3 regions of the Xanthomonas vasicola pv. musacearum NCPPB 4379 genome follow, and region 2 is predicted to be linked to each of the others. Evidence: predicted binding sites of a transcription regulator. Region 2 holds the regulator's gene; each other region holds the start of a gene.
The links. The regulator FliA, encoded in region 2, starts transcription of late flagellar genes. The targets are predictions, from matches to a motif close to TAAAGTTTNNCNNNCNNNGGCCGATAA.
Positions count from the first base shown of each region.

Region 1: the regulator FliA is predicted to act here: its motif matches at 4,441-4,467, upstream of KWO_RS12335 (methyl-accepting chemotaxis protein).
Region 3: the regulator FliA is predicted to act here: its motif matches at 1,819-1,845, upstream of KWO_RS02030 (GGDEF domain-containing protein).

Region 1 covers NZ_CP034655.1:2,631,738-2,637,339, forward strand. Annotated here, with positions in the region: gene KWO_RS12310 (H-NS histone family protein) at 1-227, shown strand, start outside; tRNA gene KWO_RS12315 (tRNA-Ala) at 320-395, shown strand; gene KWO_RS22570 (hypothetical protein) at 545-721, shown strand; gene KWO_RS12325 (sensor domain-containing diguanylate cyclase) at 1,004-2,110, shown strand; gene KWO_RS12330 (chemotaxis protein CheW) at 2,153-2,662, opposite strand; gene KWO_RS12335 (methyl-accepting chemotaxis protein) at 2,674-4,332, opposite strand; gene KWO_RS12340 (DNA-3-methyladenine glycosylase) at 4,638-5,249, shown strand; gene KWO_RS12345 (DEAD/DEAH box helicase) at 5,189-5,602, opposite strand, start outside.
Region 2 covers NZ_CP034655.1:2,158,319-2,163,920, forward strand. Annotated here, with positions in the region: gene KWO_RS10095 (chemotaxis protein CheA) at 1-1,190, opposite strand, end outside; gene KWO_RS10100 (protein phosphatase CheZ) at 1,193-1,819, opposite strand; gene cheY (chemotaxis response regulator CheY) at 1,819-2,211, opposite strand; gene KWO_RS10110 (RNA polymerase sigma factor FliA) at 2,246-3,013, opposite strand; gene KWO_RS10115 (MinD/ParA family protein) at 3,010-3,894, opposite strand; gene flhF (flagellar biosynthesis GTPase FlhF) at 3,881-5,566, opposite strand.
Region 3 covers NZ_CP034655.1:442,622-448,223, forward strand. Annotated here, with positions in the region: gene KWO_RS02025 (glycoside hydrolase family 10-like protein) at 1-154, shown strand, start outside; gene KWO_RS02030 (GGDEF domain-containing protein) at 151-1,782, opposite strand; gene glgA (glycogen synthase GlgA) at 2,267-3,850, shown strand; gene KWO_RS02040 (1,4-alpha-glucan branching enzyme) at 3,847-5,602, shown strand, end outside.

The DNA of each region.
Region 1 (5,602 bases), 470 kb from region 2:
AGCGCAACGACATTGCCGCTTACCTGGGCACTACTGCCGCGCGCAAGGAAGTGGTCAAGAGCGGCCGCAGCGAAGTGAAGCCCAAGTACGAGCTACCGCACACCGGCGAAACCTGGTCCGGTCGTGGCCGCACGCCGAAGGCTTTCGCTGCCTGGGAAGGGTCGGTGTCGTACAAGGAATGGAAGGCCAAGAACCCGGACCTCAAGTTTCCGCTGGTTCGCGAGTAAGGCGACAGCCCGCACGACAGTGCCGCCTCGCACCGTCGGCCGCGCCCTTCGCTTGGCGAACCGCGCGGCTTGTGGGTAGAATCGAAGCACGTGGGGCGGTAGCTCAGCTGGGAGAGCGTCGCGTTCGCATCGCGAAGGTCGAGGGTTCGATCCCCTTCCGCTCCACCATCGAGTCAAACGCACAAGCCCTGGAGACGTCATGTTTCCGGGGCTTGCGCGTTTTGAGGGTGTTGCGGTGCAGGGCCGGCCGGTCGCCGTGGCGTGGGGATCACATCGCGCGCGCTAACGTCCGGCTTCACTCCACAGCGGACCACACCATGAGCAAGAAAGACCAGCAGCCCGATGAGGTCGCCGACGATGCGCACGGCGTGACCGAGAGCCAGCAAGACCGCAAGCACGACGATGCCGCCAAGCAACGCCCGGGCCAGGAAGACCTGAAGGTGCACGACGAGCAAAGCCGTCGCCCCACCGGCAAGGCTGGCCAGGGAGAGTGAGTTGGCCAAGCATGCTGCCTGGCATCGGGCAGCGCCGCGGCACGCCGATGCGGTGAACTTCCCTGCTGCATCGCCAGCGGCGCGTTGCACCCTGTCGTGCAGCTGAGACCGCTGCGTCCGTGGGACTGAAAACCCGGCACCGGCCAGCCACGCGTTCCTGTGGCAAGATCCGGACAGGCGCTCGCCGATATGCCGCTGCCCTGGGAAGCAGTGCCTTGCCAAGGGCGCAATCGCATCGGCCAATGCCTCGTCGCGTCAACCCCTCATCGCCTTGATGGCGCCTTGTTCCCGGTGGTGCTTTGCATGCAGATACCCGATGCACCCGCGTTGAACCTGATCCAGGCAACGTTACTGCCAGGCGGCGTCAACGCCACTCCCGGGGCGCGCCTGCCGGCCAACGAAGATGAGCGCGTGGAGGCACTTCATGCCTACCGCCTGCTGGACACCGCACCGGAGCCGAGCTACGACGCGTTCACCTCGATCGCAGCCGCGCTCTGCCGGATGCCGATGGCGCTGATCTCGCTGGTCGATACCCATCGGCAATGGTTCAAATCCAGGCTCGGCATGCAGCAGAGCGAGACGCCGCGTGAATTGTCGTTTTGCGCGCATGCCATCCTCGAACCCGATCAGGTGATGGAAGTCGGCGATACCCACCTGGACAAGCGGTTTGCGCGCAACGCGCTGGTGACAGGCGAGCCGCAGATCCGCTTCTATGCAGGCGCGCCGTTATTGACCCCGGACGGCATCGCACTGGGAACCCTGTGCGTGCTGGATCGCGTTCCGCGGCGCCTGTCGGTGACCGAGCGCGACGCGCTGCAAGCCTTGGCCAGGCAAGTCGTCAGCACCATCGAACTGCAACAGGCCGCGCGGCTGGTGGAGCTGGATGCACTGCGCGATGCGCTCACCGGGCGATGGAATCGTGCCGGGCTGGAGAACGCCTTGCACGCGCTTGCCGACGCGCCCAGCTCTGCCGCCGATGCGCCCCTGGGTTTCATGCTGCTCGAACTGGACGGCTTCAAGCGGCAAAAATTGCAGGCCGGCGCGGCAGCGGCCGATGCCACCTTGCTGCAGGTCGCTGCATTGCTGGAAGCGCAGCTTCCGGCTGATGCACTCGTGGCGCGTCTGGCCTGCGATCAATTCTGCGTGGCGCTGCCGGAGACCGCTGCATCTGCAGCCCTTGCCACTGCCGAAGACTTGCGCAAGGCAGTGGAAGACGCGCACTGGCCCACCGGCCCGTTGACGCTCAGCGCAGGTGTGGTGGACGTTGCCACGCCAACCGCGCTCGACAGCAATACCCTGCTGGCCCGTGCGCGGCACGCGTTGCAGCAGGCGCGTGGCGATGGCCGCAACCGCGTGCACGGCTTCGACGGTTGGCAGCTGCGGGCCTGATCGACGCAGACTGCGCCGATCGCCCTGCTGCACGGCTGTCGCTCAGGCCGCCAGTGCGTCGGTGTTTCCGGCGATCTCGTCCACCTGCAGCACCTGCTCCATCTGCAGCAGTACCACGAAGCGCTCGCCGACCTTGCCCATGCCGCGCAGCAGATCGCGGCGGATATGCGTGCCGAACGACGGCGCCGCTTCGATGTCCTGATCGGCCAGTTCGATCACTGCATTGACCGCATCCACCAGCACGCCAATCACCTGCGTGCCCTGCGCCTGTTCGGTGGCCACAATCACGATGCAGCTGCGTTTGCCGATCGTGCTGTCTGCGCGCCCCAGCCGCGATTGCAGGTCCACCACCGGCACCACCGCGCCGCGTAGATTGATCACCCCGCGCACGCAATCCGGCATCGACGGCACCGGGGTGGGAGCGCGGTATTGAATGATCTCGCGGATGCCGAGAATGCTGGTGGCGAAGGTTTCGCCATCCAGTTGAAAGGTCAGATATTGCGCGGCGACATCGGCGTCGCCGGGCATCACATCAAGCGTCGGTGCGGTCATTGGTCGCTCTCTCAGAAACGCGCGAACTGGCCTTCGTCCGGGCCCTCGGACATCGCATACGCCGGCGCTGCGTTGCTGCGCCAGCCACGCGTGCCCGCCGCACGCGCCGGCCGCGCAGCGACCTGCTTGCCGCGCTTGGGCGGCGCAGTCGGCGCGCCCTGCCCGCCCAGCCGGAAGAACGCCATGCTCTGCTGCAGCTGTTCGGCCTGCGCGCTCATTTCCTCGGCAGTGGCGGCCAGCTCTTCGGATGCGCTGGCGTTCTGCTGGGTGGTCTGGCTCAACTGCACGACCGCCGAATTGATCTGGCTGACGCCGGAAGATTGCTCCTCGGAGGCGGCGGAAATTTCCTGCACCAGGTCGGAGGTGCGCTTGATGTTGGGCACGATCGAATCCAGCAAACGGCCGGCACGATCAGCCAATTCCACACTAGAACTGGCCACCTCACCGATCTCCTGCGCGGCCACCTGGCTGCGTTCGGCCAGCTTGCGCACTTCGGCAGCCACCACGGCAAAGCCCTTGCCATGTTCGCCGGCACGCGCCGCTTCGATCGCGGCATTGAGCGCGAGCAGATTGGTCTGGTACGCGATGTCGTCGATGATGCCGATCTTCTGCGCAATCTGCTTCATCGCCTGGGTGGTGGCAACCACCGCTTCGCCACCTTCCACGGTTTCTTTCGCGGCCTGGGTGGCCATGCCGTCGGTGACGCGTGCGTTTTCGGTGTTCTGGCTGATCGAGGCGGTCATCTGCTCCAGCGAGGCGCTGGTTTCTTCCACGCCGGCCGCCTGTTCGCTTGCCGCCTGCGACAACGACTGCGCGGTGGCGCTGACTTCTTCTGACGCACTGGCGAGCGTTTCGGCGCTGGTGTTGACCTCGCCGACCACCTGCGCCAGCTTCTGCACCATGGTGCGCATCGCTTCGAGCAATTGCGCGGTCTCATCGCGGCCATGCACATCGATACGCATGGTGAGATCGCCTTCGGACAAGCCGTTGGCCACGCCTACTGCACGGCGGATCGGCCCGGTGACGCTGCGGCTGATCACCACGCCGAGAATGGCACCGAGCAACACGCCGCCGCAAATGATGGCGACCAGTAGCCGGGAACTGCGCGTGTGGATTGCATCGGCTTCTGCGTTAGCCGCGGCGGCGCTGCGCTCGCGCAGGCCGCTCAGGTCGGTCATCAGGTTATCCACTTCGTCCGAACTGGCGCGCACCGCACGCGAGAGCACGGCCAGTTCCGGATTAGCCTCGCGCAGCGCTTCGCGGTTGGCGGCTTCGATAAAGCGGCCGCGCTCGTCCAGATACTTCTGCCAGGCACGATCGAATTGCGCCAACTTGTTCTTGCCTTCTTCGCTTTGGAAGCTGGCGCGCGCACGGGTCATGTAATCGACCACCTTGGCGGTGTATTTGTCGATGTTCTGCACATGCGACTGACGCTCTTCCGCGCTGCTGGCCAACAACAGATTGGCGCGCGCACGGCCGGCATAGATGAGATTGATGTTGGCTTCCTTGACGTTGGACATACCGAGCAATTCGCGCTCGTACAACGAACTCGACAACGCATTGATGCGGCCTGAGTTGGAATAGCCCACCCACCCGATGCATGCGCCGATCGCCGAGACGATCAGGAATGCCACGATCAGTCTGGTTCCGATTCTGAAGTTGCCTAACATTTAGGGAGTTCTCTCAAAAAGATGCGTGGGCGACATGCGCTGCATGACGGCGATGGCGCTGTGCGGACCGCGGGCTGCGATGCGGCTCGTCAAACCAATCGTTATTGGCTATCGGCGACGACAAAACACGCTTGAGATGCGGGCATCGCCATACTGCGTATTCATGCAAACGGATCTGCGCTTTTGTGACAGGTCATGCGCTCGCAACACCGTGTATTCGGAAAAACCCTACCCGGCCCGAGGGCTGTCCAGAGCAATCCGCAGCGACATCACGGGCGCGCAGCTAGGCTTCGTCCATGACGTCTATGCCCCTGCCCCGCGCGTTTTACGCGCAAGATGCACGCCACGTTGCGCCGCAATTGCTCAACAAGGTAGTGGTCAGTGCCGACGGACGCCGTGGGCGGATCACCGAGGTGGAAGCCTATTGCGGCAGCGAAGATCCGGCCGCGCACTCGTTCCGCGGCATGACCCCGCGCACGCAGGTGATGTTCGGTGCGACGGGGCACCTGTATGTGTATTTCATCTATGGCATGCACTGGGCGATCAATGCCGTGTGCGGCGGTGCGCCTGGGCATGCGGTACTGATCCGCGCACTGGAACCGCTAGCCGGTCTCGACAGCATGCAGGCCGCACGCGGCGCCGCGCCCCTCAAAGTATTGACCACCGGCCCAGGCCGCCTGGCACAAGCGTTCGATGTGAATGCTGCCGACAATGGGCTGGACCTCACAACTGGCGCTGCGCGGCTGTGGATCGAAGACGACGGTGTGCCGCCACCCGCCAACCCACTGGCGACGCCACGCATCGGCATTCGCAAGGCGGTGGACGCGCCATGGCGTTGGGTGGTTGCCGACAGCCGCTATGTGTCGCGTCCGCTTCCGCGCGTGGCTGGTGCAGGCACTGCGCTTTCGCGCGACTGAGCCAACCAGCGTTCCATCGGCGATTGCTCGGCCGTGCCAGGCCCGCGCTGCAACACGCGCAGCGCCTGCTCGGCCTGCTCGGGGGTGAGTTCCTGCACCGCTTGGAAGCGATCTGCCGCCCACACCGCCATCGGCAGCCCATCCAGAAATGCAACACGATTGCCCGGCACACGCGCGACACGCTCGCCTGGCAACAGGCTGCCGAGCAGATTGCTGGGGTCGCTTGCACTCACGCAGATCCACTGTTGCGGCAATGCCTGTGCACGCACACGGCGCAAGGCCGCAATCGCATCCGGCAACGCGAACTGCTCGCCGGACAGCCCGGCAATAAAACGCCCGCCGCGGATTTCGCC
Region 2 (5,602 bases):
CCGCTGAGTTCGCGGATGCGCGACTGCACCACATCCATGCCGACGCCGCGGCCGGAGATGTCGGTGACTTCCACCTTGGTCGAAAAACCCGGCATGAAAATGAGGTGCAAGCACTCGTCGGTGCTCAGGCGGGCGGCGGCTTCGGCGTCGATCAAGCCCTTGTTGCGTGCGATTTCGCGCAGGCGTTCCGGGTCGATGCCAGCGCCGTCGTCTTGAATTTCGATGCTGACGTAATCGCCTTCCTGCTGCGCCGAAAGGCGCACATGGCCGCTACGCGGTTTGCCGGTGGCTTCGCGCAGGGCCGGCGATTCGATGCCGTGGTCGATGGCGTTGCGCACCAAGTGCACCAACGGGTCGGCCAGCGCTTCGACCAGGTTGCGGTCCAGTTCTGTTTCGGCGCCGATCAGTTCCAGTTCCACTTCCTTGGACAAGGTGCGCGCCACATCGCGGGCGACCTTGGGGAAGCGGGCGAACACTTTGCTCACCGGTTGCATGCGGGTGCGCATGACCGCGGTCTGCAAGCGTGCGGTGGCGATGTCCAGCGTGCTGACCGCGCGGTCGAGTTCTTCGTCGCGCAGGCGGGTACGCAAGGTCTTCAAACGGTTGCGCGAAAGCACCAGTTCGCCGATCAAGTTGACGATTGCGTCCAGGCGCTTGGTGTCCACGCGCACGGTCTGTTCGGCTTCAGCGCCGCTCTTGGCCGCGGCCTTGCCGGCCGCCTTGGGGGCGGGCGCATGCGCGTCTTCGCCATGGGCGGCAGCCACCGGCTTGGCAGCCGTTGCCTGCGGTGCGGCCTTGACCGCTGGCGGGCCACTTTTGGCATCGAACTGTGCAATCAAACTGGCCGGCGCGTGCGGCACGGTCTCGCCGGAGCCCATGGCATCCAGCATGGCCTGCAGATAATCCAGCGACTGCTGCGCGGCATCGAAGTGATGCGCCTGCAGCACCGCCTGGCCGGAGCGCGCCATGCCGAGGGTTTCTTCAGCGGCGTGGCACAGCTCCACCATGGGCTTGATCGCCAGAAAGCCGGCGCCGCCCTTGAGCGTGTGGAAGCCGCGGAACACCGCGTTGAGCTGGTCGGCTTCTTCTGGCGCCTGTTCCAGCGACACCAGCTGTTCGCCGAGGCGATCCAGGATTTCCTGGGCCTCGACGATGAAATCGGCAGCAATATCGTCTGGAACAGCACTCATGGTTACAGCCCCAATCCGGACAGCAGGTCGTCGGCGTCGTCTTGCGACACCGCATGACGGTCCAGGCCCTTGACTGCAGGACCGGCAAGACCGCCGTCGTCTTTCTTCGGCTCGGTGCTCTTCGGCGGCAGGCCGAGCGCACCGAAGCCCTCATGCACGCGCCGCACGATGCCGGCCACGCGACGGATGATCTGCCCGCTCAGATCCTGGTAGCTCTGCGCCAGCGAGAGTTCGGTCAGGTTATGGCGCATCTTTTCCAACAACGCGCCCTGGTCCTGGTTCAGACCGCCGTCGCGCAACTGGTTGGCCAGTTCGCGGCATTCTTCGACCAGATCCAGCGTGCGATGGCTGGCCTTTTCGGTCATTTCCACCACGTGGTCCAGGCGCGAACAGGCATCGTCCAGCTCGCCGGCTTCTTCAGGCACGGTGGGCAGTTCGCCCAATGCCTGGCCGAGTTCGCGTGCGAGCCGGCTCAGGCCCTGCATCATCGGACGCGTACGCAGAGCGGCGAGGTGATCGACCTCGCGCTTCCACGCTGCTTCGTCACCGCTTTCCAGTGCGTCGAGCGCGCCTTGCAGGCGGTCGATCAACGCGGCGCGTTCGGCATTGGTTTCCACGGTGGCGTTCATCAGGCGGTGGCCGCCAGACGTTCGAACACCTTGCCCAGCTTTTCTTCCAGCGTCTGCGCAGTGAACGGCTTGATGATGTAGCCATTCACGCCGCACTGCGCGGCTTCGATGATCTGCTCGCGCTTGGCTTCGGCAGTCACCATCATCACTGGCAGGTGCTTGAGCTTGGCGTCGGCGCGGATGTTGCGCAGCAGGTCGATGCCGGTCATGCCGGGCATGTTCCAGTCGGTGACCACGAAATCGAACGGGCCAGCACGCAATGCCGCCAGGGCGCTGTTGCCGTCTTCGGCCTCTGCGGTATTGGTGAAGCCGAGATCGCCCAACAGATTCTTGACGATACGTCGCATCGTCGAGAAGTCGTCCACGATCAGGATCCGCATGTTCTTGTTCACATCAAGCTCCTAACACGAAAAATACGCGAAAAAATTATTCGTCAATTTCGACACCGGCGTCGGCCAGTTCGAAGACTTTGAGGCGGCCCCGCAAACGCACCACTGCCTGGCCGTGGATCTGGCAGACGCGCGATTCGCTGACACCGAGCACGGCGCCGATTTCTTTCAGATTCAATTCTTGTTCGTAGTACAGCGACAGCACCAGCTGCTCGCGCTCGGGCAATTGGCCGATGGCCTTGCCCAGTTCGCGGCCGAATTCGCCACGCTCCATCATCTGCTGCGGGTTGGGGCCACCCTTGGCGGTGGTGTCCAGCTCGCCGTGATCTTCGATGCGCGATTCCAGGCTCAGCACCTGGCCACGCGCGGCATCTTCCATCAGACGCAGATAATCGAGCAGCGGCATTTCCATCGCGGCGGCCACTTCGGTGGCGGCGGCGGCGCGGCCGGTGTTCTGTTCGATCTTGCGCACGGCAGCAGCCGCATCGCGGGCGCGGCGATGCACCGAGCGCGGCACCCAGTCGCCACGACGAATTTCGTCGATCATCGAGCCGCGGATACGGATCGAGGCGTAGGTTTCGAACGAAGCGCCCTGTTCGGAGTCGTAACTGCGCGAGGCTTCGATCAGGCCGATCATGCCGGCCTGGATCAGGTCGTCCACTTCCACGCTGGCCGGCAGACGTGCCGCCAGATGGTGAGCGATGCGGCGAACCAGGTCGGCATGCTGGGTCACCACGTCGTTGGCGTTGTTGCGCTGCACGGCGCGGTACTGCGCGCTGGCCGTGGTGGCGGTAGCGGTGCTCATGCGGCCACTCCCCGTTGGATGATGCGTTCGACAAAGAACTCGACGTTGCCGCGCGGCACGGTGGGAGCCTGCCAGCGCGAGGTACGGCGTGCGATTTCTGCGATGGCCTGCGCCGACGGACTGGCGGGGTAGGCTTTGATGACGGGTTGCTGACGTTGCACCGACAGGCGCAACCAGTCGTCCTGCGGCACGTGGCCGAGGTAGTTCAGCGACACATCGCCCAGGAACTTTTCGCACACGCGCGAGAGCTTGTCGTACAGCAGGCGACCTTCGTTGGGGTCGCGCACCATGTTGGCGATGATCTGCAGACGGTCCACGCCGCGTTCGCGGGAGAGCACCTTGATCAGCGCGTAGGCATCGGTGATCGATGCCGGTTCGTCGCAGACCACCACCACGGTGTCCTGGGCGGCCTGACAGAAGGTCAGCACGCTGTCGGTGATGCCGGCGGCGGTGTCGATGACCATCACGTCCAGGTCGCGTTCCAGTTCGGAGAACACATTGACCAGGCCGATGTGCTGGGCCGGGGCCAGTTCGGCCATGTGGCGGCGACCGGACGCAGCCGGTACCACCAGCACGCCGCCGGGGCCTTCGATGATCACTTCATCAAGTGTGCAACGCCCGGCAATCAGGTCGGCCAGGGTGTACTTGGGCGAGAGTCCCAAGACCACATCCAGGTTGGCCAGGCCGAGGTCGGCGTCCAGCAGCAGCGTGCGTTTGCCCATGTCGGCAAGCGCCACGGCCAGGTTGGCGGAGATGTTGGTTTTACCCACGCCACCCTTGCCACCGGTCACGGCAATAGTGCGCACCGGGCCCAAAGGCTCGGGACGGGTCGCCGACAGGGGGAAGGCGTTGGTCAGCTTGGCGTATTCACGCGACTGCATGGTTGTGCTCCGGAGTACAGGGCTTATCGGCAGCGCGCCGCAAATCTTCAAGACGAAGAACGAGACTGGCGGCATTGGCGCGGTGCAGGTCGTCAGGGACCCGCTGTCCGTCAGTCACCCAGGTGATGGGCATTTGGTGGTCGACCACCACCGACAAGGCGCTGCCGAAGCGGCCGGTCTCGTCGAGTTTGGTCAGCACCACGCCTTGAGGTTTGGCGTGGGCGAAGCGGCGTACGACCTCGTCGAGGTCGGAAAAATGGGCGTTGGCAGGCAGCACCAGCAGCGAGGTGACCTGCTGGGCGGCGCGTAGCCAGTTCAGCTGGGCAGCCAGGGCGCGGTCGCGCTGGCCCATGCCGGCGGTGTCGATCAGCACCAGCTTGTAGTCGCGCAGGCGCTCGAGCAGTTCCAGCAGGCTTTCGGCGCTGTCGGCTTCGTGCACCGCGATGCCGAGCTGACGGCCGTAGCTGTGCAGCTGCTCGCGGCCGCCGACACGCTGGGTGTCGGTGGTGACCAGTGCCACGTCGCGCGGGGCGTGCTGGGCAGCGAAGCGCTGGGCCAGCTTGGCAATGGTGGTGGTCTTGCCGGCGCCGGTCGGGCCGACCAGGGCGATCACGCCGCCACGTTCCAGCGGGTCGACCGGGGCTACCGGCAGACGCTTGGACAGCAAGCCCAGCATCAGGCCGCGGCCACGGTGCAATTCGGTATCGGCCGGGATCTGTAGGGCCACGTCGCGGATCAGGCCGGCGTCGAAACCGTAGTCGTCCATCAGCTCCAGAGCTTGGGCACGCACCGGTGAGCCGCGCAGGCGCTCGTCGGTGAGGCGGTTCATTTCGCGCTCGATCATCTGACGCATCAGCGCCAGCTCGCCGCGCAGCTGCTTGAGTTCTTCATCGTTCTGCGGTGCCGGGGCGGCGGCAACCGGCACCGCGGCCAGGGCGACCGGGGCTGTCACGATCGGCGGCAGTGAGGCCGGCGGCAGGATCTGCGGCAGAGCGTCATCCAGATCGAAGTCGGCTTCGTCGTCGCGCTCGTCTTCGTTGTGGCCATAACCGGCATGCACGGCAAGCGCAGCGGCCATGACCGGGCTGGCAGCCTGCGCCGGGGCGGCCTGCACGGCCGGGCGCTGCACCGGAGCGGTGGTCAAAAAGTCGGCGAACAATTGTTCCGGGACGGCCGACAGCGCATGTTCCTGGCGCGGTGCGGTGGTGACGGCAACCGCGTGGGCCAGTGCCTGGGCGGCCGGCGAGGGGATGGAAGCGGTGCGCACCGGGGCGGCGGCCGGCGTCTGGCGCGGCACGTTGACCGGCTGACGCAGCGCCATCGCGGCGATCATGTCTTCAGCGGCGCTGGCAACGCGCTGGCGCTGGCTCACGCTGGCATCGGCAGCCGGGTTGAGCGGCGCATGCACCGGTGCGGCGGGCTTGGCCGGGGCTTGCGCGGCAGGCGCCTGCTGGATCGGGGCCGGCTCTTGATGTGCGGCGACCGGCGTCTCGGAGCGCGCGGTTTCCAGGGCGCGCTGCACGAGTTCTTCGTCGTAGTTGCTGGCAGCGACGATCTCGATGCCTTCAGCGGTACGGCGGTTGGACAGGATCACTGCGTCCGGGCCGTGTTCTTCACGCACCATGCGGAAAGCGGTGCGCATGTCCGGGGCAACGAAGCGTTTGATTTTCATGCGAAGTGCCTCCAGGAACGGGACCCGCCGGACGCC
Region 3 (5,602 bases), 1.7 Mb from region 2:
CGCAGGCGGTGTGCCCGAGATCGCCCGCCAGTTGGACCTCAATGCTGCCTTGCCGCAGATACGCGGTTGCATGCTGTTCCGCCATGGATTTCTTGCCCAGCCCCAGACCGCACAGGTGGTGGATTACCTGAAGCTGCGTTGGCAGGGCGATTAACCGGCGTTGATCACCCGGTTCTTGCCGGCCGACTTGGCGTCGTACATGGCGCGGTCGGCGCGGCGGATGACCTCGTCCTGCGTCTCGTCGGTATTCCGTAGCGCCACGCCGGCGCTGAAGCTGATGAACACGCGCACGTCGTCATGCAGCAGCGAGCGTTGCGACAACGCGCGCTGCAGGCGGATCACCGCCGCGCTTGCTTCGAAAATGGTCGAGTCCGGCAGCAGCAATACGAATTCTTCGCCGCCGAAGCGGGCAATGGCGTCGGTGGTGCGCAGCACCGCCTTGGCCACGTCCACGGTGTGACGTAGCGCGGCGTCGCCACCGGCATGGCCGTGGGTCTCGTTGAGGCGACGGAAGTCGTCCAGGTCCAGCATCGCCACGCACAGCGGCTGGCCGCTGCGCTGGGTGCGCACCGCCTCGCGCTGGAACAGTTCTTCGAAGCCACGTCGGTTGAGCGCGCCGGTGAGCTGGTCTTCGCGCACCAGGCCGGCCACATCCTTGAGCTCCTGTTCGAGCGAGGCGATGCGTTGTTCGGAATCTTCCACCTGCCGACGTGCCGAAAGTAGTTCGTCGCGCGCTGCCAGCGCCTGCGCCTGCACACCGGCGGTGTCTTGCAGCAGATCCTGCAGCAGCCGGTTGAGGTCGGGAATGCCGCGCGCGTCGCCGATCGCCTGCGAATAACCGGCAACGCGGTCGTGGTATTGCCCGGTGCTGGTGGCCATGCCATCCAACCGGTCGACGAAGGACACCATCATTTCGCGCATGGCAGTCTTGGATTCTGCGATGCCCTGCTTGAGCAGGCCTTGCTTGTAGATCACCTCACGCAAGGTGCCGCGTGCCTGCTCGATGGAGCTGACGTCCAATGGGCCGGAAATCAGCTGCCGCACGACCGAGATCTGGCCTTGCAGCCAGCTGCGATCATCCAGGAGTTCGCCGACGTTCTCTAGCAACAGGTCGAACAAGCCAAGTAATAAGTTCTGTTGCTCACTGGCATCTTCAGCACGTAGGCCAATCTGATGGCTGAGCTCGCGCAGGCGCTGTTCCAGCGTGATCAGCTCGTGTCCCGGGCGCCAGTGGCGCAGTGCCGATGCCAACGTCTGCGCTTCTTCGGCCAGCTCCGGGCTGCGTTGCAACAGCGTGGCCAGGGCGTTGCCCAGCGCGTGGCGCAGCAGGTCGCACAGCTGCTCGGCCTCGGTGCGGCCTTCGGCCAGCGAATCGCCGATATCGATGGTGCGGATGTATTTGTCGATCAGCTGACGCAAGGCACGGCCATAGCCAGGCCAGTCGCCCGCTGCATACGCCGCGCCCAGGCGCACGCCCATGTCGCCGAGCTCGCCGTGCAGGCTGGCGATGCCTTCGGCGAAGGCCAGCAGCAGTGCCTCCGGATGTGCGGCATGCGAAAACAGCCGCATCAGCAATGCCGTAGCGGCGGCGGGATCGTGTGCGCCGGACTTGGCTTTGGCCGGCACCAGCTGATGCGCGGCCAGGCCTTGCCCGCTGCGTTCGCCGTTGATCACCGTGGGCAGCGTGGTTGCGGAAGGGCGCGCGGTGTCCGTGCCGCCCCAGGGCAACAGGCGGCGCAGCCCGCCACGTGGACGGCTTGGGTGATCGGGCTGGTCTGCCATGCGCCAGGGTCTCAAAAGGTCTTGTGCTGACGATCGTTATCGGCGCGCAGACGGGGTGCTTGAGCAAGCCGGGCCGCAGCGCAATGGCGGCGTGAGGGCGATAGCGAAGCCAGGTCGCGATAAGCGATGCAGGGCGCCACTGAACGAGTTACTCATATGACGGCGAACACGGCTGAAATTTCCCGCATCCAGTGCATATCACTGCCTACGCACCGATACGGGGATGTTATCGCACTGCAATGTGGCACTTATGCCTGTGCACATGCGCAATTGTGCTTAACGGAATGTGGGTTGTCGCAGAAAAGTCAGCACGTGTTCACGCATATTTTATTTGGTCGGGGTGTAGATTCATCAGCAAGGACAACGTGGAGTACGCGCGTTGCCCCCGCTCCTCATTCGTAGCAAGTCGTCTGGCTGAATCGGCAGACGGCGGTTTTCGCTTCGCCGTTTTTCCGTCTCCACCCACCTTAACGACGGATGTTTGATGCTTGCCATGATGCCGCTTCACGCTACCACCGCACGTTTAGAGCGCAGCACGATGCTCCCGACTTTGAAGAAAAGCGGGCGACCGCGCGATGCGCGTGGCCGTTTCATCCGTCACCACGAGCGCTTGCCAGTGTCGTTGGCAGACACGCGTGGCGCCTTGTTCGTGGTGTCGGAGATGGCGGACTTCATCAAGGCCGGCGGTCTGGGCGATGTCGCCGCTGCGCTGCCGCGCGCGCTGCGCCATCGCTACGACGTACGTGTGCTGATCCCCGGCTACCGCGCGGTGCTCGAGCGTGCCGGCAAGGTGGAGATTGTTGGCCGCGTGTTGGCGCATGCCGCGCTGCCGGCCTGTGACATCGGCCGCATCGTGCAGTCTGACGGGCTGCCCATCTACATCCTGCTGTCCAAGGAACTGTTCGAACGCGACGGCTCGCCGTATGTGAGCACCAGCGGTTCGGAGTTCGAAGACAACGCGATCCGCTTTGCCACCTTGTCGCATGCTGCCGCGGAAATTGCCGCCGGCCATGCCGGGCTTGGCTGGAAGCCGCGCCTGCTGCATCTGAACGACTGGCCGTGCGCGCTGGCGGCCGGCTACGTGCGCTGGTCCGGCGGCACCACGCCGTGCCTGCTGACCATCCATAACCTGGCCTATCAGGGTCTGGTGCCGTATTCGATGGCCGCCGCGCTGGGCATTCCCGCCGAGCGGGTGGCCGAGCTGGAGTTCTACGGGCAGATGTCGTTCCTGCGCGGAGGCATCGTCAACGCCGACCACGTCAACACGGTCAGCGTCAGCTACGCCAAGCAGATCACCGGCCCGGCGCAGGGCTGCGGGCTGGACCGGCTGCTGGCCGGCCGCGCCGCCAAGGGCGCGCTCACCGGCATCGTCAACGGTATCGACGCCAGCTGGGACCCGCGCACCGACGAATATCTGGATTCGCACTTCAGCGTGAACCAGTGGCAGGGCCGTCAGGACAACGCGGCGCAGGTGCGCAAGGCGTTCGGGCTGCGTGAAAGTACCGGCCCGCTGTTTGCGGTGGTCTCGCGGCTGGTGCACCAGAAGGGCCTGGACCTGATCTGCGAGGTTGCCCCGCAGATCGTCGCCGCTGGCGGCCAGATTGCGGTGATTGGCGGCGGCGAGCCGGAGATCGAGCGCCAGGTGGCCGAGTTGACCCGGCGTTATCCGGGCCAGGTCGGTGCCTTCATCGGCTTCGAGGAAGGCCTGGCGCGGCGCATGTTCGCCGGTGCCGACTTCCTGCTGATGCCATCGCGCTTCGAGCCCTGTGGCCTGAGCCAGATGTATGCGCAGCGCTTCGGCTGCCTGCCGATTGCGCACGCCACCGGCGGGCTGATCGACACCGTGGACGACGGCGTGACCGGCTTCCTGTTCCAGCACGCCAGCGTCGAGGCCTTGCGCCGCTGCCTGGAGCGCGCCTTCCGCACCTTCCGCTTGCCTAGCCTGCTGTCCGCGATGCGGCGCGCAGCCATGCTGCGCCCCAGCGGTTGGGACGTGGCGGGCAAGAAATATCTCTCTCTCTACGAACGCACCGCTGCAACCGCGCCTGCGCTTGCGACGGTGTCATGAGCGAACGGCAGGGCGGGCAGGAGCAGGGCACCGAAGCAAACGGCGTGACCACGGAAGGGAACTCGGAGATGTTGCAGAGCCTGCACGCGCTGGCGGATGGATTGCCGGCCGACGCCTTTGCCGTTCTTGGGCCGCATCCGCTCGCCGATGGCCGCCGTCAGGTGCGTGTGCTGGCGCCGGGCGCCGAGGCGATGGGGTTGATCGACGCGCGCGGCAAATTGCTGGCACGCATGCAGCCCAGCCCGATCGATGGCGTCTTTGAAGGCACGCTGGCGATCGAAGGGCCCTACCGGCTACGGATCGTGTGGCCGGACATGGTGCAGGAGATCGAAGACCCGTACGCGTTCGCGGCCACGCTGGACGAATCGCTGTTGCTGCAGATCGCTGCCGGCGACGGCCAGGCCTTGCGCCGGGCGCTGGGCGCCCAGCATGTGCAGTGCGGCGATGTGCCCGGTGTGCGTTTTGCAGTGTGGGCGCCGCATGCGCAACGCGTGGCCGTGGTTGGCGACTTCAACGGTTGGGACGTCCGCCGGCACCCGATGCGGCAGCGTATCGGCGGCTTCTGGGAACTGTTCCTGCCGCGGGTTGAAGCTGGCGTGCGCTACAAGTACGCCGTCACCGCAGCCGATGGCCGCGTGCTGCTCAAGGCCGACCCGGTGGCGCGGCAGACCGAATTGCCGCCAGCCACCGCGTCGGTGGTGCCGGGCACGGCCACGTTCGCGTGGACCGACGCGGCCTGGATGGCCAAGCGCGATCCCAGCGCCGTGCCGGCGCCGCTGTCGATCTACGAAGTGCACGCCGCTTCTTGGCGCCGCGATGGGCATAACCAGCCGCTGGATTGGCCGACCCTGGCAGAGCAGCTGATTCCTTACGTTCAGCAGCTCGGCTTCACCCATATCGAATTGTTGCCGATCACCGAGCACCCGTTCGGCGGTTCCTGGGGCTATCAGCCGTTGGGCCTGTATGCGCCCACCGCCCGCCATGGCAGCCCGGATGGGTTCGCGCAGTTCGTGGATGCCTGCCACCGCGCCGGCATCGGCGTGATCCTGGACTGGGTCAGCGCGCATTTCCCCGATGACGCACATGGCCTGGCGCAGTTCGACGGCGCCGCCCTGTACGAACATGCCGATCCGCGCGAAGGCATGCATCGCGACTGGAATACGCTGATCTACAACTACGGCCGGCCGGAAGTGACGGCCTACCTGTTGGGCAGCGCGCTGGAGTGGATCGACCATTACCACCTCGACGGCCTGCGCGTGGATGCGGTGGCTTCGATGCTGTATCGCGACTATGGCCGTGCCGAAGGCGAGTGGGTGCCCAACGCGCATGGCGGCCGCGAGAATCTGGAGGCGGTGGCGTTCCTGCGCCAACTCAATCGCGAGATTGTCGCGCAGTTCCCCGGCGTACTGACCATCGCCGAAGAATCAACCGCCTGGCCGGGCGTGACCGCGGCGATCAGCGACGGCGGCCTGGGCTTTACGCACAAATGGAACATGGGCTGGATGCACGACACGCTGAGCTCTATGCAGCGCGATCCAGCCGAGCGTGCACAGCACCACAGCCAGCTCACCTTCGGGTTGGTGTATGCTTTCGATGAGCGGTTTGTGTTACCCATCTCGCACGATGAAGTCGTGCACGGCACCGGTGGTCTGCTCGGGCAGATGCCAGGCGACGACTGGCGCCGCTTCGCCAACGTGCGTGCGTATCTGGCGCTTATGTGGGCGCACCCGGGCGACAAATTGCTGTTCATGG